DNA from 4 places in the Kitasatospora sp. NPDC127121 genome. Region 4 is predicted to be linked to each of the others. Evidence: riboswitches for the same ligand, from Rfam matches in the RefSeq annotation. Region 4 holds a riboswitch; each other region holds the start of a gene.

Region 1 (5,482 bases), on a different contig from region 4:
GCGGGTTCGGTCGCTTACGCACAGTGACGGCTCCTCAGTGAACGGGGTCGAGCAGGTCCCGGAAGGCGTCCGGCAGGGCCTTCCAGCCGGGTTCGCCGGCGGCGAGTTCGGCGTCGGTGAGCAGACAGGAGTCGAGCAGCCCGGTGACACCGTCGACGTCCAGGCCCTCGGCGGTGAAGCTGAGCTGCTGCACCCGGTCGCCGTGCAGCGGGTGCCAGTCGAGGGCGGCGGCGGCCCGGCGGGCTGGCGGGTACAGCTCCCAGGCGGCGTCGGGCAGGGAGGTGAGCCAGGGCCCGCACTCCTCGACGGCGAGGTTGGCCCCGGCGGCGTCCCAGGCGAGCATCAGGTCGGGCCGGTTGGCCAGCCAGAAGCGGCCGCGGCTGCGCTGGGCGGCGGGGACGAGCAGCTCCAGCGCCCGGTGCAGCCGCTCGGGGTGCAGCGGGCGGCGGCGCTCCCAGACCAGCGTGGTGACGCCGGCCTCGTCGCTCTCCTGCGGGAGCAGCGCGATCGCCGGGTTGACCCGGTCGCGGGCGGCGGCGACGTCGAAGCCGCCGAGGGCGGCCCGGGTGAGCGCGCCGGTGCCGAGCCGGACGACCCGGGCGGTGGGGTGGAGCTGGCGGAGCAGCGCGAGCCCGGGCGTGTGCGCCGTCGCGCGCGGGACGGCGAGGGTGGTGGCGTACTCGACCTGGTGGGCGAGCGCCTCCGCGCGGGTCCGCTGGTCCTGGCGGGCGGTGTGCTCGCCGTGGTCCACCAGGTCGTCGGAGACGGAGAGTTCGCCGATCAGCCGGTCCGGGTCGACGGCCGTGACCACGCCCGCGAGTTCGACGGCGTCCTCCAGATGGCGGCCGTCCGCCTCTCCCCCGGCGATCACCTCGACGGCCGGGTGCGGGTCGCTGCCGCCCCACAGTTCGACGATCGCGAGTCCGTACCGGCCTTCGTCGGCGATCCGCAGCAGTCGCGGCAGCAGGTCTTCGCGCAGGGCGCAGCAGGGGCAGTCGTTCACCAGTGGGACGTCGGCGGCGTCGAACCCGCCTCCCGCGTCGCGCAGTTCACGGTGGACGACACCCTGCGAGGCCTCCCGCAGGTCATGGTGGAGGACCACTGCGTCCACCGCGGCCGCGGCCAACTCCCGGACGGCGGCGCGGCGTTCGGCGGCATGCAGTCCTGCGACGACCACCACGGGCAGCTTGATCCCGTCCACGCCGCTCACCAGCTGGCCTTGCGGACGCCGGGCAGGTGGCCGGCGTGGGCGTGGACGCGGAGGTTGACCCGGGAGAGGCCGAAGGCCCGCAGGTAGCCGCGGGGGCGGCCGTCGACGGCGTCGCGGTTGCGGATCCGGGTGGCGCTGGCGTCGCGGGGCTGGCGGGCGAGTTCGGCCTGGGCGGCGGCGCGTTCGGCGGGGGCGGTGCCGGGGTGGGCGATGATCCGCTTGAGCTCGGCGCGGCGCTCGGCGTACCGGGCCACGACGGCGCGGCGCTGCTCGTTCCTGGCGATCTTGCTCTGCTTGGCCATCAGACCTTCCCCCCTCGGGCGCGGATGCGGGCGACGGCGGCCTCGATGCCGATCGTGTCGATGGTGCGGATGCCCTTGGCGCTGAGGGTGAGCCGGACGTACCGGCCCTCGCCGGGCAGCCAGTAGCGCTTGTGCTGGATGTTGGGGTCGAAGCGGCGGCGGGTGCGGCGGTGCGAGTGCGAGATCGCGTTGCCGAATCCGGGCTTGCGGCCGGTGAGTTGGCAGCGGGCGGACATGGGTGCTCCCTGACGTCCGGGAATGGGCAGGACGGAGCTCACGTTACACCAGATGAAAATGACTTCCATTTCGGTGTACGGTTTCGCCCCGGCCCCGAACGCCCCGCCAACCCGCCAACCCGCCAACCCGCCAACCCGCCAACCCGGGAGGACACCCATGGCCCGTAGTGAACTGCGCCCCGTCATCAAGCTCCGCTCCACCGCCGGCACCGGCTACACGTACGTGACCCGCAAGAACCGCCGCAACGACCCGGACCGGATGGTCCTGCGCAAGTACGACCCGATCGCGCGCCGGCACGTCGACTTCCGCGAAGAGCGCTGAACCCCGCCCGCCCGAACTGAACCCCGCACCGACGAAACGCCGACCGGCAGCGACCCGTACCGCCCCGCAGCGACGAAACGGCGCCTCCCCCGGGATCCCGGGGGAGGCGCCGTCGCGGGTGGCAGCCGGCGCCGCGCGCCGCCCGCCCAACACGGCGGCCGCCCAGCACATATCCACCCCCGCCCCCGTACAGTTGGCGGTCGCCGCGGCCCAGACCACCACGAACAGCCCGGCGATCGCGTAGCCGACGTTGTCCAGCGAGATGCCCGCGATCCAGCCGGTGACCGGGTCGGTCAGATCGAGCTTCTCGTGCAGCACGCCGACCAGCTCGATGGTGCCGATGACGAAGGCCACCGCGATCGACAGCCCGGTGATCGTCAGGTTGTAGTAGACCTTCCGGACCGGGTTGGCGAAGGCCCACTGGTACGCGAAGTTCATGAACGTCCCGTCCAGGGTGTCGAACAGGCTCATCCCGGCCGCGAACAGCAGCGGCAGGCAGACGATCGCGTACCAGGGCAGCCCGGCCGCCGCGCCCGACCCGGCCATCACCATCAGGGTGACCTCGGTCGCGGTGTCGAAGCCCAGCCCCAGCACCATGCCCACCGGGAACATCTGCCCGGGCCGGGTGATCGAGCGGGTCGCCCGGTTCAGCACCCGGGCCATGAAGCCGCGCGAGTTGAGGTGCTCCTCCAGCTGCGCCTCGTCGTACGACCCGGCCCGCATCGCCCGGAACACCTTGAGGATGCCGAGCAGCGCGGCCAGGTTGAGCGCGCCGATCAGGTAGAGGAACGCGCCGGAGGCCGTCGTGCCGACCATCCCGAGCCACTTGTGGGTGGTCGAGTCGTCGTCCATCAGCGTGCTGGCCAGCTGCGCGCCGCCCGCCACCAGGGCGGCCATCAGCACCACCATCGAGGAGTGCCCGAGGGCGAACCAGAAGCCGACCGAGACCGGCCGCTTGCCGTCCGCCATCAGTTTGCGGGTGGTGTTGTCGATCACCGCGATGTGGTCGGCGTCGAAGGCGTGCCGCATGCCGAGGGTGTACGCGGTGATCCCCAGGCCCACGCCGAAGACCTGGGTGCCGACCGCGTAGTTGTGGGGCGCGACCAGGAAGATGAGCGTCCCGAACGCCACCACGTGCATGGCCAGGATCACCCCCATCAGCCCGGCCGTGCGAACGGTGTCCTCGCGCTTCCAGCGGAACGTGGGCAGCACGGACGGTGTCGCCGGCGCCTCGGCGGCGGCGGTTTCGGGCAGGGTCATTCGGGTCACGCTCCAGCACCTCGTGGAAACACTTCGTGAGATGCCGTGGCCGGTCTCCTGGCTTACGGGGGTCCCGTACCCGCCTTCCCAGGTGCGCGAGGCTCCCAGTGGCGTCGTGGGTACGGACGTCTCTCCATCGTCGACGATCACGATGGCCCGATCACAGTGGCGAGGGCCGCTCCGGACTGGGACCCCTGAGGATCCGTCACCGGTCTTCCCGAGCACCACGGCGGGGAACACCGTAGGGGCCAGGACCCACCCTTGCAAGGCTGCGCACCTGCGCAGGTGTCCAGGATCACAGGCCCCCTCCTGCAACAATGTGCGCATGCATCTCGTACCGGCCGACCGCGCGGGCCACCGCACCATCGACGGACACCGGGTCTGCGAGGCCATCGCCGCGATCGGCGACCCCGCGCACGTCCGCACCTGGGCCGAGCGGTTCTCCCTGCTCGCCGACCCCGGGCGGCTCGCCCTCCTGCTCGCCCTCCACCGGGCCGGCCCGCTCGCCGTCTCCGACCTCGCCGTCGCCACCGGCATGCGCGACCCCGCCGTGTCCCAGGCCCTGCGACTGCTCCGCACCGCGGGCGTGGTCACCGGGGACAAGGACGGGCGGGTCGTGCGCTACCGGCTCGTGGACGAGGCCATGCGCCCCCTCCTCGACGCGTGCGCCGCCGCCGAACACCACGAGCCCACCGCGGCCGTCGGCTGACCGGCCCCCCGGAGGACACGCCGGGGGGCCGGCCGGAGCAACCGCGGACCCGGTCAGGCCGCCTGGCAGGTGGGGCACCAGAAGAGGTTGCGCGCGGCGTGCTGCTCCGCCCGGACGTCGGTGCCGCAGACCAGGCAGGGCATCGCGGCCCGCCGGTAGACGTACACCTCGCCGCCGTGGTCGTCGACGCGCGGCGGGCGGCCCATCGCCTCGGGGGTGTGCTCGGGCCGGACGGTGTCGATCCGGCCCGCGCCGACGCCCTCGTGCATCAGGGCGACCAGGTCGGCCCAGATCGCGTCCCACTCGCCCCGGGTGAGGTCGCGGCCGGCGCGGTGCGGGTTGATCCCGTGGCGGAACAGCACCTCGGCCCGGTAGACGTTGCCCACCCCGGCCAGCACCTTCTGGTCCATCAGCAGCGCGGCGACGGTCGTACGGCTCGCCGATATCCGGCGCCAGGCGGCCTGCGGATCGGCGTCGGCGCGCAGCGGGTCGGGGCCCAGCCGGGCGGCGACGGCGGCCTTCTCCGCGCCGGTGACCAGCGCGCAGGTGTTGGGGCCGCGCAGGTCGGCGTAGCCGTCGTCGTTGGCCAGCCGCAGCCGGACCAGGCCGACCGGCTCGGGCGCGGGCCCGGTGCCGAAGGCGAAGCCGCCGTAGAGGCCGAGGTGGACGTGCACCCAGCCGCCCTCCTCGAAGCCGAGGAACAGGTGCTTGCCGACGGCTTCGGCCGCGGTGAGCAGCTGCCCGTCGATGGCCTTGGCCTCGTCGGCGAACCGGCCCTGCGGGCTGGACACCTCGACCGGGCGGCCGCCGAAGGCCTTCCGGTTCTCGGCGGCGAGGCGGTGGATGATGTGGCCTTCCGGCACGGGCGTCAGCTCCCCCGGGGTGGTTCGACAGGACCCGCACATCATCGCAGTCGGCACCGACAGCGCCGGATCGTCGCAGGTCAGCGGACCGGCATGCCCATCAGCCGGGCCAGGATGACGCGGTCCAGCTCGGCGGCGGTGCCGGCCACGTCCAGGTACGAGTTGTCGATGATCGGCAGCCCGGAGTTGTACCAGCCGGCCATCCGGCCGTGGATCCGCGCCACCTCCTCGTCACCGAGCCGCCGGGTACCGCCGCGCCGGGCGTTGCGGTGCAGCACGGAGTCCAGGCTGGGCAGCAGCACGACCGGGATCATGCCGGGGCCGATGTGCCGCTTCCAGCCGCCGAGGCCGATGGCCGGGCGGTCCGGGAAGACGGCGTCGTCGATGATGCAGGAGATGCCGTTGGCGAGGTAGTTGCGGCAGGCGAAGCCGCAGGTGCGGCGGGCCAGCCGGTACTGCGCCTCGGAGGCGTTGTTCCAGCCGGACTGCGGGTTGGCGAAGCCGGACTGCACCCACTCGCGGACGTCGTCCAGGCTGATGTGCGCGGTCGGGCTGGGCCGGCGCTCGGCCCAGTACCGGG
Region 2 (5,482 bases), on a different contig from region 4:
CGGGCGGGGGCGGGGGAGTTCAGAGGTGATGAGGCGGTCGGGTCGGTACAGACAGAGGTGCCCCGCGCGGCGGTGAGCCGGGCGGGGCACCTCTGGTGTGTCTGAGTGCTTTAGAAGTCGTCGTCGAAGGCGACGGAGCCTTCGACGGCGACCTGGTACGCGGAGACGCGGCGCTCGAAGAAGTTGGTCAGCTCCTGGACGTTCTGGAGCTCCATGAAGCCGAACGGGTTCGTCGACCCGTAGCGGATCGGCAGGCCGAGGCGGGCGAGGCGCTGGTCGGCCACAGCCTCCAGGTACTGGCGCATGGAGTCGGTGTTCATGCCGGCGAGGCCGTCGCCGCACAGGTCCTGGGCGAACTGGAGCTCGGCCTCGACGGCCTCTTCCAGCATCTCCGTGACCTGCTTGGCCATCTCGTCGTCGAAGAGGTCGGGCTCCTCCTCGCGGACCGTGTCGACGACCGACATCGCGAAGTCCATGTGCATGGACTCGTCGCGGAACACCCAGTTGGTGCCGGTGGCCAGGCCGTGCAGCAGGCCGCGCGAGCGGAACCAGTACACGTACGCGAACGCGCCGTAGAAGAACAGGCCCTCGACGCACGCCGCGAAGCAGATCAGGTTCAGGAGGAACGCGCGGCGGTCCTCCTTGGTCTGCAGCGAGTCGATGTGGTCGACGGCGTTCATGTACTTGAAGCAGAACTGCGCCTTCTGGCGGATGGAGGGGATGTTCTCCACCGCGGCGAAGGCCGCGTTGCGGTCCTCGGGGTCGGGCAGGTAGGTGTCGAGCAGCGTCAGGTAGAACTGGACGTGCACGGCCTCCTCGAACAGCTGGCGCGACAGGTACAGCCGCGCCTCCGGGGAGTTGATGTGCTTGTAGAGGCTCAGCACCACGTTGTTGGAGACGATCGAGTCCCCGGTGGCGAAGAAGGCGACCAGGCGGCCGATGAGGTGGCGCTCGCCCTCGCTGAGCTTGGCCAGGTCGGCGACGTCGGAGTGCAGGTCCACCTCCTCGACGGTCCAGGTGTTCTTGATCGCGTCCCGGTACCGGTCGTAGAACGACGGGTAGCGCATCGGGCGCAGGGTCAGCTCGAAGCCGGGGTCGAGCAGCATCTTCTCGCGGTCGGGGGTGCTCACTGGCAGGCCTCGCAGGACTCGGGGTTCTCCAGGGAGCAGGCCAGCGCGGCCTCCTCCTCCGGGGTGAGGGTCGGGGTGTTCACCGGCACGGGCGCGGACGCGGACGCGGGCGCGGCGGCGCGGGCGGCACCGGAGGCGGCCTGGGCGATCCGGGTCGCCGGGCGCGAGCGCAGGTAGTAGGTGGTCTTGAGACCGACCTTCCACGCGTAGGCGTACATCGAGCTGAGCTTGCCGATGGTCGGCGCCGCCATGAACAGGTTCAGCGACTGGCTCTGGTCGAGGTACGGCATGCGGGCCGCGGCCAGGTCGATCAGCGCGCGCTGGGGCAGCTCCCAGGCGGTGCGGTAGAGCGAGCGGACCTCGGCGGGCAGCCAGCCCAGCTCCTGGACGGAGCCGTTGGCCTCGCGCAGGGCGTCGCGGGTCTGCTGGTCCCAGACGCCGAGCTCCTTGAGCTCGCGCACCAGGTACGGGTTGACCTGGAGGAACTCGCCGGACAGCGTCTCGCGCTTGAACAGGTTGGAGACCTGCGGCTCGATGCACTCGTAGACGCCGGCGATGGACGCGATGGTCGCGGTCGGCGCGATGGCCAGCAGCAGCGAGTTGCGCAGGCCGGTCTCGGCGATGCGGGCGCGCAGCGCGGTCCAGCGGTCGGCCCACTGCGGGGCGGCCGTCGGGAAGTGGTCGATGTGCAGTTCGCCGCGGGCGGCGCGGGTCTCGCCGTAGGCCTCGTGGCGGCCCAGCTGCTCGGCCAGGTCGGCGGAGCGCTCGTACGCGGTGAGCATGATGCGCTCGGCGATGAGGGTGGAGAGCCGCGCGGCCTCGGCGGAGTCGAAGTCGATCCGCAGCTTGAAGAAGACGTCCTGGAGGCCCATCACGCCGAGGCCGACCGGGCGCCAGCGGGAGTTGGAGGTGCCGGCCTCGGTGGTCGGGTAGAAGTTGATGTCCACCACGCGGTCGAGGAACGTCACGGCGGTGCGGACGGTGGCGTCGAGGCGCTCCCAGTCCATGGCGCCGAGCAGGTCGTCGACGGAGGCCCCGGGGGCGACGTGGGCGCCGAGGTTGACCGAGCCGAGGTTGCAGACGGCGGTCTCGGAGTCGTCCGTGACCTCCAGGATCTCGGTGCACAGGTTCGAGGAGTGCACCGTGCGGCCGGGCAGCGCGGTCTGGTTGGCGGCGCGGTTGGAGGCGTCCTTGAAGGTCATCCAGCCGTTGCCGGTCTGCGCCAGGGTGCGCATCATCCGGGCGTACAGGGTCTGCGCGGGGATGGTGCGCACGGCCTTGCCGGCCAGCTCGGCCTTGCGGTAGGCCTCGTCGAAGTCGGAGCCCCACAGGTCGACGAGCTCGGGCACGTCGGCGGGGGAGAACAGCGACCAGTCCTCGTTGGCGTTGACCCGGCGCATGAACTCGTCCGGGATCCAGTGCGCCAGGTTGAGGTTGTGGGTGCGCCGCGCCTCCTCGCCGGTGTTGTCGCGGAGCTCCAGGAACTCCTCGATGTCGGCGTGCCAGGTCTCCAGGTAGACGCAGGCCGCGCCCTTGCGGCGGCCGCCCTGGTTGACGGCGGCGACCGAGGAGTCGAGGGTGCGCAGGAACGGGACGATGCCGTTGGACTTGCCGTTGGTGCCGCGGATCAGGCTGCCGCGCGAGCGGATGCGCGAGTAGGACAGGCCGATGCCGCCGGCGTGCTTGGACAGCCGGGCGATCTGCGCGTAGCGGTTGTAGATCGAGTCCAGGTTGTCCAGCGGGGAGTCGAGCAGGTAGCAGCTCGACATCTGCGGGTGCCGGGTGCCGGAGTTGAACAGGGTCGGCGAGGAGGTCAGGTACTCCAGCCGGCTCATCAGGCCGTACAGCTCGGCGACCTCGCGCACGGACTGCTCGCTGTCGCCGACCGCCAGGCCGCAGGCGACGCGGAGCAGGAAGTGCTGCGGGGTCTCGATGACCTTGCGGGTGATCGGGTGGCGCAGCAGGTAGCGGGACTGCACGGTGCGCAGGCCGAAGTACTCGAAGCGGTCGTCGCCGTGCGCGTCGATCAAGGCGTCCAGGGCGGCGGCGTGCTTGGCGACGAAGGCGGCGGTGGTGTCACCGATCAGGCCCTCGTCGTGGCCGACGGCGATCGAGGCGGCGAAGGAGCGCGAGCCCTGGCTGTTCGCCTCGTCGACGATCTCCAGGGCGAGCAGCCGGGCGGCCAGCTTCGAGTACTGGGGGTCCTCGGCGATCATCGACGCGGCGGCGTCCACGGCCAGCCCGCGCAGCTCGGCGAAGTCCGAGCCGGCGTGGCGGCCGCGCAGCGCGGCGGCGGCGACATGGCCGGGGTCCACCTGGGGGAGATCGACGCTGCGGTCGGTGAGCAGCCGAAGGAGCGCGCCGCCGGGGTCGGAGACCGTCGGGTCGGTGGAGGCGGGGCCGGTGCCCTGGGCGGGCAGGGTGGCTGAGGCAGCGGTGGTCAAGGCGCTCTCTCCTGGCGGCGATCGGCGGCGGTGATCGGGGGGTACCGGGCCGTTCGGGGCAGGGGAGCACGGCACGTACGCAGAAAGCGTCGCGCGACAGTGGCGTCCCCGGCCCGCCCGCGAGGCCCGGAAGGTAGTTCTCGTGCTGGCGCGGCCTCTGCGGGAGGGCCCGTGCGCACACCGTCGGCAGGTACTCGGACTCGCGGTGCGGCTGCTGGAGCCGCCCGCTCACCGCTGCGGGGCAGTCCCGGATTCGCACCGGGTTCCCCTGCATCGACAGCAGGATTGAGCATACATCTTGTGGTGTCTCTCTGATGCGACCCCACATGTAGTACGGCGCGGTGTGTCGGCGCGATAACCGGGGGTGCTGGGAGGGGGCGGGTCGTGGCCTTGGGGCGCCTCGGATCCGGGCTCCCGGGGCCCTGGTTCCGGGCTCCGGCGTCCTGGTTTCGATACGGAACGGTCACCGGGCGGACCGGCTGGCGGGGGCATGCCCTACGATCTGGGCGCATGAGCGAGCGAATCGCCGAGGGGCGCGTTTCGCGAAGCGATCATCGAGCGAAGCGAGGGGGCGCGTGAGCGACGGAACTGGCGCACCCGGGCAGGGTCCGCAGGGAACGCCTCCCACCGGGCCGGGGGACGCGCACGGTCAGCAGCCGCCGGTGGTGCCCGGTCCGGTGTTGCCGCCGAGCGGGGGCTTCGGGCCGCCGCCGGCCTCGTACGGACCTCCGGTGCCGCCCGCGCAGCCGGTGGCGCAGCCCGGTCCGCCGGGGCAGCCTCCGCTGCCGCAGCCGGGCCAACCGCGGCAGCAGCTGCCGCCGCAGTGGCAGCCGAACCCCCAGCCGCATCCCCAGGCGCATCCCCAAGGACACCCGCAGGCGCACCCGCAGCCGTACCCGCAGCCCCAGGCGCCGCAGCGCGCCGAGCCGAACTGGCAGGCGCTGGCGGACCGCAACGCGGCGGACGACAAGCGCCGCCGCCGGTTGCGGGCCCTCGGCGTGGCGGTCGCGGTCGTCCTGGTCGGCGGCCTGGTCGCGGGCGGGACGGTGCTGCTGACGAAGGGCGACGGCGACAAGCCGACCGCCGGGCCGACCGCCGGGCCGACCGCCTCGGCCTCCAACCGGCCGTCCTCCGCCGCGCCGAGTGCCGCACCGAGTGCCGCCCAGAGTGCCGCGCCAAGTGCCGCCGGCACCCCGGGCGGCGCGCCGGACGACCCGTCGAAGCCGATCTGGGAGGCCGCCACCGACCCGGCGCCGCAGGACGCGGGGGCGCTGTTCTCCGCACTCCAGGTGACGGTCAACGGCGCCACCTGGAACCGGACCTTCGTCTCGCTGGACTCGCCCTGCTGGGACGGGAACTCGACGACCGGCGGGCTCGGCAAGGTCCTCGGTGACCAGGGCTGCCAGAAGGTGCTCCGGGCGACCTACGTCTCCGGCGACAGCGCGGTGACCGTCGGCGTCGCGGTCTTCGACCATAAGATCCAGGCCGAGACCTCGATGAAGAGTTACACCGGCCACCTCAAGGGCGCCGTCGCGCCGGGCGCGCCGGCCTTCTGCGCCACGCCGGGCTGCACCAACACGCACAACACCCTGGGCCGGTACGCCTACTTCACGGTCGAGGGCTCGGCGAAGGGCGGCGACACCGCTGACGCCGCCGCCACCGCGGCGGCCGCCGGCTTCGGCGAGCACGTGAAGGGCCAGCTGCTCCAGCGCGCCAAGGCCGCGTCCGCGGCCGCGCCGGGTGCGCCGGGGGCCGCCGCGGCCGGCTGATCCGCCGTGACACCCCGGCCCCGGCGGGTTCGCTCGCCGGGGCCGGGGGAGTGTGGCAGGCTCTCGGGGCAGTCATTCGCACGAGTGTTCCGGTTGTGTCCGCCTGGGCCGGTGCCGGCGAGCAACCGGAGGAGCGGTC
Region 3 (5,482 bases), on a different contig from region 4:
AGCTTCGAACCGTTGAGATCGAGCGGGGCCCGTCAGCCGGCGGTCTTCCGGTCGGGTCAGTGGCTTGTCGGAGCCGTCGCCTAAAGTGCAGCTTCTGACGACGGGCGGCCGGAGAGGGGTCAGGTAATGACCGAGGCATGGGACCGACTGCGGGCGATCATGGGCGAGCCGGTGTACACCCCGGCGCGGGTGCCGTGGGAGCTGGCACCGGCCGAGCTCGGGGTCCAACTGCCGTCGGACTACCGGGCGTTCGTCGATCTGTACGGTGCGGTGAACCTGAACGGCGAGTGGGGTGTGCGGTCGCCGACGGAGCGCTCCCACGGAGTCGGTTCGCCGGGCGGCCTGGCGGGGTGGCGTTTCGAGAGCGACACCGAGTTCCGGGGGCAGGTCGAGGGCGAGGACGAGTTCTGGGACCAGGAGCGCACCCCTGTGTTCCCGGACCCGGGCGGGCTGCTGCCCTGGGGCATGAACAGCAACCACAACTACTGCTGCTGGCTGACCGACGGCCCGGACCCGGAGCAGTGGCCGGTGGCCGTCTTCTGCGACTTCGGTGGCGTCGACGACGGTGCGCTCGACCGTTTCGACGGCGGCTTCGCGGAGTTCGTGGCGACCGTACTCACCGGCGGCTACGCCCATGAGGACGAGTTGCTGGTGCGCCCGGACCCGGAGGAGTGGGGACCTCAACCGGCCCGGCCGCTCTGGACACCCGCCTACGACTGGACCGGCAAGGACTGGGGCGCGGAGTGGGGCATCACCTGGTACCGGCCCACCGGGTCGACGGAAATGCCCTGGACCAGGTAGCGGTGATCCGCCGACCTGGCATTCGCCTTCCCTCGCCCGGCGGCGCCGAACATCACGCAACAGCCGTACCGCCGGTGCCCCGGCCCCCCCTTCCGGAGGGGCCGGGGCACCGGGGTGCCGCCGGGGGTCAGAGCGCGGTGACGCCCGGCTGGGCGCCGGCGCCGAAGGACCAGCCCTCGACGTCGCCGGGTGCCGGGTTGTAGCTGCCCGCGCCGAGGTTGCTGTACGACCAGGGGCCGCCGTGCTGGGCGTGCCAGTACGACCAGTAGGCGCTGCCGGTGGGGTTGGTGCAGGTCGTCGGCAGGGCGTTGATGGTGCAGACGAAGCCCGGGTAGCGCGGGTGGAAGGTGTACGCGAACCCGGCACCGGTCAGCGCGGCCAGGCCGCTGGCCGGATCGCCGGGTGCGCAGCCGGTCTGGATGCCGCCGCCGACGGCGGTGGAGTCGACCACGACGGTGACGCCGGTGGTGCCGTCGCAGGCGGCGGCCTGTGCCTGCGGGGCTTGGACGGCGGAGGCGCCGAGCAGGCCGGCGGTGAGGGCAGCGGCGGCGGCGATCGAGCCGAGGGTGCGGCGGGTCGGGCGCGCGGGCGCCAGGGTGTCAGTCATCGGAGCTCTCCTCGCGGGGTCAGCGGGTGGTCAGCGGGTGGTCAGTGGGTGGTCGCCGGGCAGGCCGGCACGGGCGCGTCCGGGCGGGCACCGGCGGCGGAGAGGGTGGCCAGCGGGGTGCCGGCCAGGCCGAGGACGGCCTGCGCGGTGGCCCGGGCGCCGGTGGCCGGGTTGAAGCCGGTCGCGTCGTAGGCGACCGCCCCGCGCACGCCCGGGTCCGTGGCGCAGCCCTGCTGGAGCTTGACCAGGCTGCTCCAGCCCTTGAGGCCGGCCCCGAAGCGTCCGCCGGCGAGCAGTGCCTGCGTGGCGAGGCCGGTGGTGTTGGCGTTGGACGCGGCGGCCCCGGCGGCGGAGAAGCCGCCGTCGGCGTTCTGGTGGGCGGCCAGCCAGCCGAGCCCGGCGTCGGCCTTGGCGGTGCGGCCGGTCGCGGCGAGGGCCTGGGCGGCGAGCGCGGTGGCGTCCGGGTCGCTGGCGCAGGTGGCCTGGCCGAAGGAGACCGGGTAACCGCCGTCCGCGCACTGGCTGTCGGCGAGGAAGTCGACGGCGGCCGCCGGGGCGCCGCCGGCCGTGCGGTGCAGGGCGATCAGGGCGAGGGACTGGCCGAAGGCGTTGCTGTAGTCGCCCCACTGGGAGCGGTCGGAGAACCGGCCGTCGGCGGTCTGGAGGGAGCGCAGCCGGGCGGGCAGGTCGACGCCGCCGAAGGCCGTCGGGTTCCCGCCGCGCACCTCGACGGCGAGCAGCAGCTTGGCGGTCGCGCCCGCGTAGGCCTCGGTGGTGCCGTCGCCGAGGTAGCCGGTGATGATCTCGGGCTTGGCCAGCCAGGCGGTGGCCTTCGTGGCGGCCTGGTCGGAGCTGTGCGAGGCGGCGAAGGCCAGCACGGCGTCGATGGTCAGGCCCTGGTCGGGGTAGGCGGTGCCGTTGAAGACGGACTCGAAGTGGTCGCCGTCGACGAGCTGGCGGGCCAGCCAGCCGCCGGCGGCGGCGTCGGGGCGGATCGTCGAGGACGAGGTCGCGCCAGCAGGCGCGGCCTGGGCGGCAGCGGCCGCCGGGAGGACGGTGGCGAGGGCGAGCGCGGGTATCGCGAAGAGGCGCAGGGGGCGTCGGACCAGGGACACGGTGGGCCTTTCCGGGCCCGCACGCAGGGGCCCGGAGGACATCGGCCACAGCCGGGGCAGCCCTCGGAGCTCCGGCCCGCAGACCACGACGGGAGGAGGGGACGACACACCTCCGCCGCCGGGTACTCGGGCTCGCCGCCGGCGTGGAGCCGGCGGCCTACCGTTGCGGGTCAGCGCCGGATTCGAACCGGACTTCCCCCAGCGGCGGAGTCACAACTTGACGGCCCATCATGGCGATACGGAAAAGATCCGGTCAAGGGTTCGTACGTCACATCACGGTGGTCCACACCCGGCTTCGCGACCCGCCCCTCCCGGCCGAGACACCGTCAGTGCGCTCAGTCCGCTCGGGACTCCTGGAATTCCATCACGGCCGCGCCGTGCTCGTGAGCCCACTGAGTCAGCACGGCGATCGGCTTCACCAGCGTCCGGCCCAGGTCCGTCAGCACGTACTCGACCTTCCCGGACTCGGCGTGGCGGTCGACCAGGCCGTACCCCTGCAGGCGGCGCAGCGTCTGGGTCAGCACCTTCCGCGAGATGCCGCCGATCAGGTCGACCAGCTCGCCGTGTCTGCACGGTTCCCGGCTCAACGCGAACAGCACGGCCACCGCCCACTTGTCGGCGATGATCTCGATCGCCAGCCGAGCCGGGCAGTCGGCGAGGAAGACACTGCCGGAGTACTCACGCATGACCCGACGGTAGCCCGCCGCCGGGAACCCGGAGGTACCTACCGCCTCACTAGCGTCCACTGCGGAAGCCATCGAGCCATCGAGCCATCGATCAGGGGAGCAGGGGAGCCGTATGAGGGCAGAGACCGAATGGCCGGGCGGGCGGAAAGTCGTCGCACTGGTCACCGTCGCGCTGGAGCTGTGGTCACCAGGGCACTGGCCCGCCTACGCGCCGATGGCCGCGGCGTGGCCGCTGTCCGGCATCGACGACACACACAGCACCTCCTGGGCGGACTACGGCGTCACCACCGGCATCTGGCGGCTGCTCGACGTCCTGGGTGACCTGCCCGCCACCGTCGGCGTCAGTGGACTGGTGGCCGAGCGGCACCCCGAGACCGTCGAGGCCGTGCACGAGGCGGGTCACGAGATCGCCGCACACTCCTGGGCCCAGGACGTGGTGCCCGCGCTGCTCGACGTCGATGCCGAGCGGGCCAACGTCCTTCGCTGCACCGACATCCTTCGCCGGGTCACCGGTGTTCGCCCGGCGGGGTGGATGAGCCCGCGCGCCACCGGTTCGCGGCACACGGTCGACCTGCTCGCCGAGGCCGGCTACCGCTGGACCGGGGACCACGGCGACCACGACCTCCCGCAGGTCCTGTCCACCGTTCACGGTCCTCTGGTCTCCCTCATGCACAGCGACCACTCCGACGTCCGCGACGCCGCGGCCGGCCCGTACGCCTACCGCGACCTTCACCGTGAGCTGCTGAACCAGCTGCTCGCCGCCCCCGGCCCGGGCGTCTTCCACCTGACCGTCCACGCCCACGTCGGAGGCCGACCGCTCCTCGCGGGCATGGTCGGCCAGGTCCTCGACCACATCCGCGAGTCCGGCGACGTCTGGGTCGCCACCCACGCCCAGCTGGCCGAACACGTCCTGACACACCAGGGAGGAACGCCATGACCCACGTCCTCGTCGTCGGCGGCACCGGAGCCATGGGCAGCCACGTGGTCCGCCACCTGCTGGCCACCACCGACGCCACCGTCACCGTCCCCACCCGCCACCCGGAGTCCGCCCGCGCCACCGGACTCGCCGCCACCGCGCCCGACCGCGTGCGACTGGTCCGCTCCGACCCGGCGGCGCTCGAGGTCCTGATCGGGCAGGCGGACCACGTGTTCGCCAACACCGACTTCTTCGCGACGGGCAGCGCGGTGGGTGAGTACCGGCAGGGGCTGCACTTGCTGGCCGCCGCCGAGCGGGCCGGCGTGGAGCGCTTCATCTGGTCCTCGTTGGACAGCGCGGTGTCCCTGACCGGCCACCCCGTCCCGCATTTCGACAGCAAGGCCGCCGTCGCCGCCCACATCGGCCTGATGCGGTCGGAGGAGATGCTCCGCAAGGAGACCGACGGCTGGTACACGGACCACGTCTCGGTGCTGACCACGGCGCCGTACTTCGAGAACCTGCGGGACCGACTCGCCCCCCGGCCGGACGGCAGGGGCGGCCTGGTCTTCAGGCTCCCCCTCGGCGCCGCCCACTACCCGCTCGTCGCCCTCGACGACATCGCCTGGTTCGCCTGCCACATGTTCGACAACTGGCAGTCCTGGGGCGCCCGCGACCTCGCGGTGATCGGCGACAGCCTCACCGGCGACGAGATCGCCGCCACCTTCGCCCAGGTCACGGACACCCCCAGCACCTACCTCCCGATGCCGCACGACGACCTGCGCACCGCCGTCCCCGGCTTCAGCCACGACTACGCGGCGATGTTCCGGTTCTTCGCCGACCGTGACCTCTACGCCCGAGACCGGGACATCGGCCTCCTGCGCCGCCTGCACCCCGACGTGATGACCTTCGAGGACTGGCTGCACTACACCGGATGGACGGGATGACCAGGACCTTCCCGGTGCGCCACCCCCCGGGCGAGGGGCGGCGCACCGGGCGGGCTGTCAGCGGTTGAGGAACTCCGGCGGGCGCTTCTCGGCGAAGGCCGCCATACCCTCCTTCTGGTCCGCCGTGGCGAACGTGGCGTGGAACAGGCGCCGTTCGAAGCGCACGCCCTCGGCGAGCGTGGTCTCGTACGAGCGGTTGACGCTCTCCTTGAGCATGACCGCAGCCGGGGTGGACATCGCCGCGACGGTCTCGGCCACCGTCAGGGCCTCGGCCAGCAGCTGGTCCGCCGGGACGATCCGGGAGACCAGGCCGGCCCGCTCGGCCTCCTCGGCGCCCATCATCCGGCCGGTCAGGCACAGTTCCATCGCCTTCGCCTTGCCGACCGCCCGGGTCAGCCGCTGCGAGCCGCCGA
Region 4 (5,482 bases):
GACCGGGCGCGCCAGCACCTTCTCGGCGCCGAACCGCACGTGCGTCGGCAGCAGGCCCAGGCCCTCGACCGAGCCGGCCCCGGACTCCACCTCGTCCTCGATCCCGCGCGCCAGCATCTGGTAGCCGCCGCACACCCCGAGGACCGGCAGCCCGGCCGCCGTCCGCGCCTTCAGCGCCGGCTCCAGGCCGCGTTCGCGCAGCCAGGCCAGGTCGGCCACGGTGGCCCGGGTGCCGGGCAGCACCACCAGGTCGGCGTCGGCCAGTTCCTCCGGCCGGGTCACCCAGCGCACCAGCACGCCGGGCTCCTGCGCCAGGGCGTCCAGGTCGGTGAAGTTCGACAGCCGGGGGAAGCGCACCACGGCCACCCGCAGTACGTCCGCCCCGAGCGGGCCGCGGCCGTCGACCCGGTCCACCACCGTGGACAGGTCCAGCGAGTCCTCGGCGTCCAGCCACAGGCCCGGCAGCATCGGCAGGGTGCCGAGCACCGGACGGCCGGTCAGCCCGTGCAGCATGTCCAGGCCGGGCGCCAGCAGCCGCGCGTCGCCGCGGAACTTGTTGACGAACCAGCCCGCCACGTGCCGCTGGTCCTGCGCCGACAGCAGCGCCAGCGTCCCGTACATCGCCGCGAAGACGCCGCCGCGGTCGATGTCCCCGACCACCACCACCGGCAGCCCGGCGGCCGTCGCCAGGCCCATGTTGGCGATGTCCCGGTCCCGCAGGTTGATCTCGGCGGGCGAACCGGCGCCCTCGCAGACCACCACCTCGTAGCGGCGGCGCAGATCCGCCAGGCACTCCAACGACCGTTCCAGCAGGACGGGCTTGCGCTCGCGGTAGTCCAGCGCGCCCACCTCGGCGACCGGCCGGCCCAGCAGCACCACCTGGCTGCGGCCGTCCGCGCCCGGTTTCAGCAGCACCGGGTTCATCGCCGCCTCCGGCTCCACCCGGGCCGCCTGCGCCTGCATCGCCTGCGCCCGGCCGATCTCGGCGCCGTCGGCGGTGACGAAGGAGTTCAGCGACATGTTCTGCGCCTTGAACGGCGCGACCCGCACCCCCTGCCGGGCCAGCCAGCGGCAGATGCCCGCGGTCACCACACTCTTGCCCGCGTCCGAGGTCGTCCCGGCGACCAGCAGTGCGTTGCTCATGCCCTTCCCCTCCACCGTGTCGTCAGCAAGCGCAGCGCGACGTGCCCCGCGACCGTCGTACCCAGGGCCAGCGCGCCCACCCGCCGGGAGAGCACGCAGGCCCGCTCGATGTCGTCCACCGTCACCGGGCGCAACTCCGCGCCCAGCACCGGCCGGTGCTCCACCCGCTCCCCGTACTGGAGGGTCCCGCCCAGCCGGACGCCCACCGCGCCCGCGAAGGCCGCCTCCGCCTGGCCCGCGTTCGGGCTCGGGTGCGCCGAACCGTCCCGCCGCCAGACCCGCCAGGCCGTTTTCGGCTGCGGCGCGGCGGCCACCGTGAGCAGCGCCGTCAGCCGGGCGCCCGGCCAGCCCGCCACGTCGTCGAGCCGGGCCGAGGCCCAGCCGAACCGGGCGTACCGCGGCGAGCGGTGGCCGACCATCGCGTCCAGCGTGTTCACCGCGCGGAACGCCAGCAGCCCCGGCGTGCCCGCCAGCGTGCCCCAGACCAGCGCGTTCACCACGGCGTCCGCCGTGTTCTCGGCCACCGACTCGACCACCGCGCGGGCGATCTGCGGCCCGTCCAGCGCGCTCGGATCCCGCCCGCACAGGTGCGGCAGCCGTTCCCGCGCGGCCGTCAGGTCGCCCGTGGCCAGCGACCGGCCGATGGTGCGCGCCTCCCGGGTCAGCGAGGTGCCGCCCAGCACCGTCCAGGTCGCGGCGGCCGCCAGCGCGGCCCGGCCCAGCGGACGCCGGCCCACCGTACGGTCCAGGGCCACCGCGCCGGCCGCGACCGCGCCCACGCACATCGCCGTGTACCCGGCGCCGGCCACCCGGTCGTCCTGCCACACCCGCCGCTCCAGCCGGGTCGCCGCGCCGCCGAAGACGGCCACCGGGTGGCCGCGCCGGGGGTCGGCGAAGCGGGCGTCCGCGGCGAAGCCCGCGGCGGCGCCGAGCGCGAACGCGGCGGCGCGGGTCAGCGGGCGCACGGCGGGTTCGGCGGAAGGCCGCGTCGGGTCCGGCGGGTCGGGGCAGCCTGCATCGCGTGCGTGTCCTCACTCAGGGTCCGCGCCCTGGATCGACGTACCGGGGGCGAGAGTCTCCTGGCTTCCGGGTCGGACGCACCCCCGGGCCTTCCAGCGGCTTCTGACGGTCCGCCGTGGCAATGTTCCGAGCGTGCTCCCCGGTGACAGTGGCGGGACCGCGCCGGACTCGCACCGGCTTCCTCTGCATGCCTCCGTTTGGCCCCAGGATCCCATCACGCGGCCGAACCGGGAGTCAACCGAGGTCACGGAGGGGTTGGTCACACCTCGGAGCCCTGTCGCCGGTGCCGTTCTCGCCCGCCCGAGGCCCGCCCCGCCCGACGCCCCGCCCGCCCGAGGCCCGCCCCGCCCGACGCCCCGCCCGCCTGACGCCCGCCCTGCCCGACGCCCCGCCGTACCCCGGACGGCCCAGCCCGGTGGCCGCCCGCGCGGCCCCCCGGTGAACTGGTGCCCGAACACCGTCCGAGCAGCGCCCGGACACCGCCCGGACACCGTCCGGTCCAAGACCAGCCAAGACCAGCAGAGCGGGGAGCGATATGCGTTGGGGAACCGCGGCCGTCGTGGCGGCCGCCGTCGTCGGCGCCGGGGCCGCCGTCCTGGTGATCGGCCGTCGGGCCTCCGAACGGCTGGTCCACCCGGCGAGCGCCGTCCGGGAGTCGGGCCCCGTCCTGGTGCGGAGCCTCGCCGCGGGCCGGATCACCTTCAACCGCCGCCCCGAGAGCCTGCGCCCCGGCCGATGGGCCGTGGAGTGGGACGACCACGGCCACGCCGTCGTCGAGGACGTCCTGCACAGCGACGAGAACGGTGTCACCCGCCGCCTCGTCCGCGCCGACCGGGGCACCCTCACTCCCGGCACCGAGGTCCGCTTCACCCCCCGCGTCCACCTCGGCGACCCCACGGAGGCGCTCGGCCTCCCCTTCACCGACATCGCCGCCGACGGCGAACTCGGCGCGCTCCCCGCCTGGCGCCTCGACGGCAAACGCGGCACCTGGGTGATCCTCGTCCACGGCCCCGGCGCCGACCGGCAGCAGACCCTCCCGGTCCTCCCCGTCCTCGACCGCCTCGCCCTGCCCGCCCTCGCCGTCACCTACCGGGGCGACCAGGGCGCCCCCGCCTCGCCGGACGGGCTCGGCCACTTCGGCGAGACCGAGTGGCGCGACGTCGAGTCGGCGGTCCGGCTCGCCCTCGACAGCGGCGCCGGCCGGGTCATCCTGTACGGCTGGTCCCTCGGCGCCACTATGGCCCTCCAGACGGCCTCCCGCTCCGCCTGGGCCCATGCCATCAGCGGCCTCGTCCTGGACTCGCCGGTCCTCGACCTGCCCGCCACCGCCCGCCGCGGCGCCGCCCGGGCCGGCTACACCGGCGCCGCCGCCGAGCTCGGCGCCCTCGCCGCCGAGGGCCGCACCGGCGTCGACCTCGCCGACTTCAGCCGCATCGCCGAGGGCGCCGACCTGCGTGTCCCCACCCTCCTCCTGCACAGCCCCGACGATCAGGTCGCCCCGTTCCGCGCCGCCGAGCGCCTCGCTGCCGCCCGCCCCGGCGTGGTCAGCCTCCGGCCTTTCCCGGGCGCCGACCACGCCACCCTCTGGAACTCGGCCCCCACCCACTACACCGAACTCCTCCGCCGCTGGCTCACCCCCCTTCTCTGAACCCAGCCCCCCCCGCACGAGAAGTCACACCGACAGGGCCTCTGTACGAAACCCGGACCTCACCCGTCAGCCACGGAGTGTGACCGGTCGGGCGGGTAGCGCGACCGCCGCCGCAAGGGTTGAGCCGGGATGGCATGCCCCCGCCACCTGTTTCCGGCCAGGCGGTTTGCCTCTGTTGCCCGATTGTTGCCCGATCTTGGGGAGGCGCCGTCGACGGCCGCCCGTCCGTACAGCCAACCGGATGTGACAGAAGGCCGGTACAAGGGGAAGACTGCTCGACGTGACGTCTCGGAATCCGCGCGACCGTGATGCCCCGCTCCCTCCGACGATCGGTACTGGTGCGACGGTGACCCGTCTCCCCGGTACGGCCCACCGGCCCGCCGCCGGCAAGCCGGGCGGGGCCGGGGTACCCCGCCGACGAGGGCCCGCTGCGGCGCCCGGTCGGGGGAGGGTTCCCGTACCGGAGGGCTTCCCCGCGCCGGCCGAGCTGGCGCCGCTGGCCCGCCGGATGCTGGTGGACGCCGTCCGGATCGCCCGCTGGGCGGGGGACCTGGAAGAGGTCGACAAGCGGGGCGAGCTGCTGCCCGACGACGCCCGTGCGGCGGGTCGGGCGCTGGCCATGACGGTCGGCGCCGCCGCCAAGGCGTGGGGGCAGGCACTGCTGGTCGGCCTGGTGGAGGCCAGGGACGGCGGTGCGGTCCCGGGCTGGCGCCTGCACGCCTGGGAGCACGACGACGAGGCGGTGGTCCGCGGCTGGTCGGCGCTGTTCGACGCCTGGACGCTGCTGGCCCCGGTGCCGCCGGCCGCCCTGCGGGGCGTGTTCGCGGTGCTGGCCGGCCAGGCGGTGGACCAGGCGCCTCAGTTGCTGTCGTTCCTGCACCTGGTGGCCGGTCCGGTGTCGGACGGCGAACTGCTGGAGCTGCTGCGCCGGGGTCTGGACGAGCGCCGGGTGGGTGGCACGGACGGTTCGGGCCTGTCGCCCGTGCCGCACGCCGCCTCGGCGGTGTCGGCGGTCCGCGGCACGTGCCGGGAGCCGCAGATCGACACCCCGCCGTCGCCGGCGGACGTGGCCGCGGTCCTGGACTGGATGCTGGACGGCCTGGCGGCCGTCGGGGCCGTGGTCCGCAGGGACGAGGCCGCCGAGCTGTCGCCGCTGGGCCACTGGGCGGTGCGGGCGAAGCTGGAGGAGATCTGCACGGTCGCGCAGACCGCGGCCGGGCACATCGAGCAGAGCGCCTTCGAGCTGCTGAACGCCTGCGCGGACTATTCGCCGGGCCCGGCGCGGGCCGAGTTCCGCGCCTGGGTGGCGGCCCGTCCGGCCGATCGGGCGGTGGCGGAGCTGCTGGACGCGGCGCAGGGGGACGACGCGCTGGTGCGCGGGCTGGCCTTCGAGGCGCTGCGGGTGGCCGGCGGCCCGGCGGAGCAGGCGGTGCGGGGGTCGGTGGACGAGCCGGTGCTGCGCCCGTACGCGCTGCTGTGGCTGGCGGAGCGCTCGGACGAGGGGGTTTCGCCGGCGGACGTGCTGGGGGCGGAGGACGCGGCCTGGCTGTGGGTGGACACGGCGGCGGCGGTGCTGGACCACGGCGAGACGGAGCTGCTGGTGGGCCACGTCGAGGGCGCCGCGGCGGGCGATCCGGTGCGGCTGTTCGCCCGGGCCCGGCAGTCGGGGCA

The links. Region 4 has a riboswitch for cobalamin ahead of ACFVHI_RS06035 (cobalamin biosynthesis protein). Riboswitches for the same ligand answer to the same signal wherever they lie in the genome.
Region 1: it holds a riboswitch for cobalamin, as region 4 does, so the genes downstream of both, ACFVHI_RS23580 (HoxN/HupN/NixA family nickel/cobalt transporter) here and ACFVHI_RS06035 (cobalamin biosynthesis protein) in region 4, are expected to answer to the same signal.
Region 2: it holds a riboswitch for cobalamin, as region 4 does, so the genes downstream of both, ACFVHI_RS24825 (ribonucleoside-diphosphate reductase subunit alpha) here and ACFVHI_RS06035 (cobalamin biosynthesis protein) in region 4, are expected to answer to the same signal.
Region 3: it holds a riboswitch for cobalamin, as region 4 does, so the genes downstream of both, ACFVHI_RS21010 (peptidase) here and ACFVHI_RS06035 (cobalamin biosynthesis protein) in region 4, are expected to answer to the same signal.

Annotation. Positions count from the first base shown of each region.
Region 1 covers NZ_JBHXTQ010000050.1:15,357-20,838, reverse strand. The annotation lists gene rpsR (30S ribosomal protein S18) at 1-22, opposite strand, end outside; gene ACFVHI_RS23600 (CobW family GTP-binding protein) at 35-1,201, opposite strand; gene rpsN (30S ribosomal protein S14) at 1,207-1,512, opposite strand; gene rpmB (50S ribosomal protein L28) at 1,512-1,748, opposite strand; gene rpmG (50S ribosomal protein L33) at 1,906-2,070, shown strand; partial or broken gene ACFVHI_RS23580 (HoxN/HupN/NixA family nickel/cobalt transporter) at 2,227-3,330, opposite strand; cobalamin riboswitch at 3,360-3,574, opposite strand; gene ACFVHI_RS23575 (metalloregulator ArsR/SmtB family transcription factor) at 3,656-4,039, shown strand; gene ACFVHI_RS23570 (Fpg/Nei family DNA glycosylase) at 4,093-4,902, opposite strand; gene ACFVHI_RS23565 (AAA family ATPase) at 4,983-5,482, opposite strand, start outside.
Region 2 covers NZ_JBHXTQ010000055.1:15,172-20,653, reverse strand. The annotation lists gene ACFVHI_RS24830 (ribonucleotide-diphosphate reductase subunit beta) at 111-1,106, opposite strand; gene ACFVHI_RS24825 (ribonucleoside-diphosphate reductase subunit alpha) at 1,127-3,550, opposite strand; cobalamin riboswitch at 3,742-3,884, opposite strand; gene ACFVHI_RS24820 (hypothetical protein) at 4,306-5,343, shown strand.
Region 3 covers NZ_JBHXTQ010000041.1:35,325-40,806, forward strand. The annotation lists gene ACFVHI_RS21000 (SMI1/KNR4 family protein) at 127-801, shown strand; gene ACFVHI_RS21005 (flagellar hook-length control protein FliK) at 929-1,408, opposite strand; gene ACFVHI_RS21010 (peptidase) at 1,450-2,523, opposite strand; cobalamin riboswitch at 2,623-2,763, opposite strand; gene ACFVHI_RS21015 (winged helix-turn-helix transcriptional regulator) at 2,859-3,209, opposite strand; gene ACFVHI_RS21020 (polysaccharide deacetylase family protein) at 3,322-4,146, shown strand; gene ACFVHI_RS21025 (NmrA family NAD(P)-binding protein) at 4,143-5,069, shown strand; gene ACFVHI_RS21030 (enoyl-CoA hydratase) at 5,127-5,482, opposite strand, start outside.
Region 4 covers NZ_JBHXTQ010000006.1:85,283-90,764, forward strand. The annotation lists gene ACFVHI_RS06030 (cobyric acid synthase) at 1-1,143, opposite strand, end outside; gene ACFVHI_RS06035 (cobalamin biosynthesis protein) at 1,140-2,108, opposite strand; cobalamin riboswitch at 2,216-2,348, opposite strand; gene ACFVHI_RS06040 (alpha/beta hydrolase family protein) at 2,699-3,811, shown strand; gene ACFVHI_RS06045 (hypothetical protein) at 4,158-5,482, shown strand, end outside.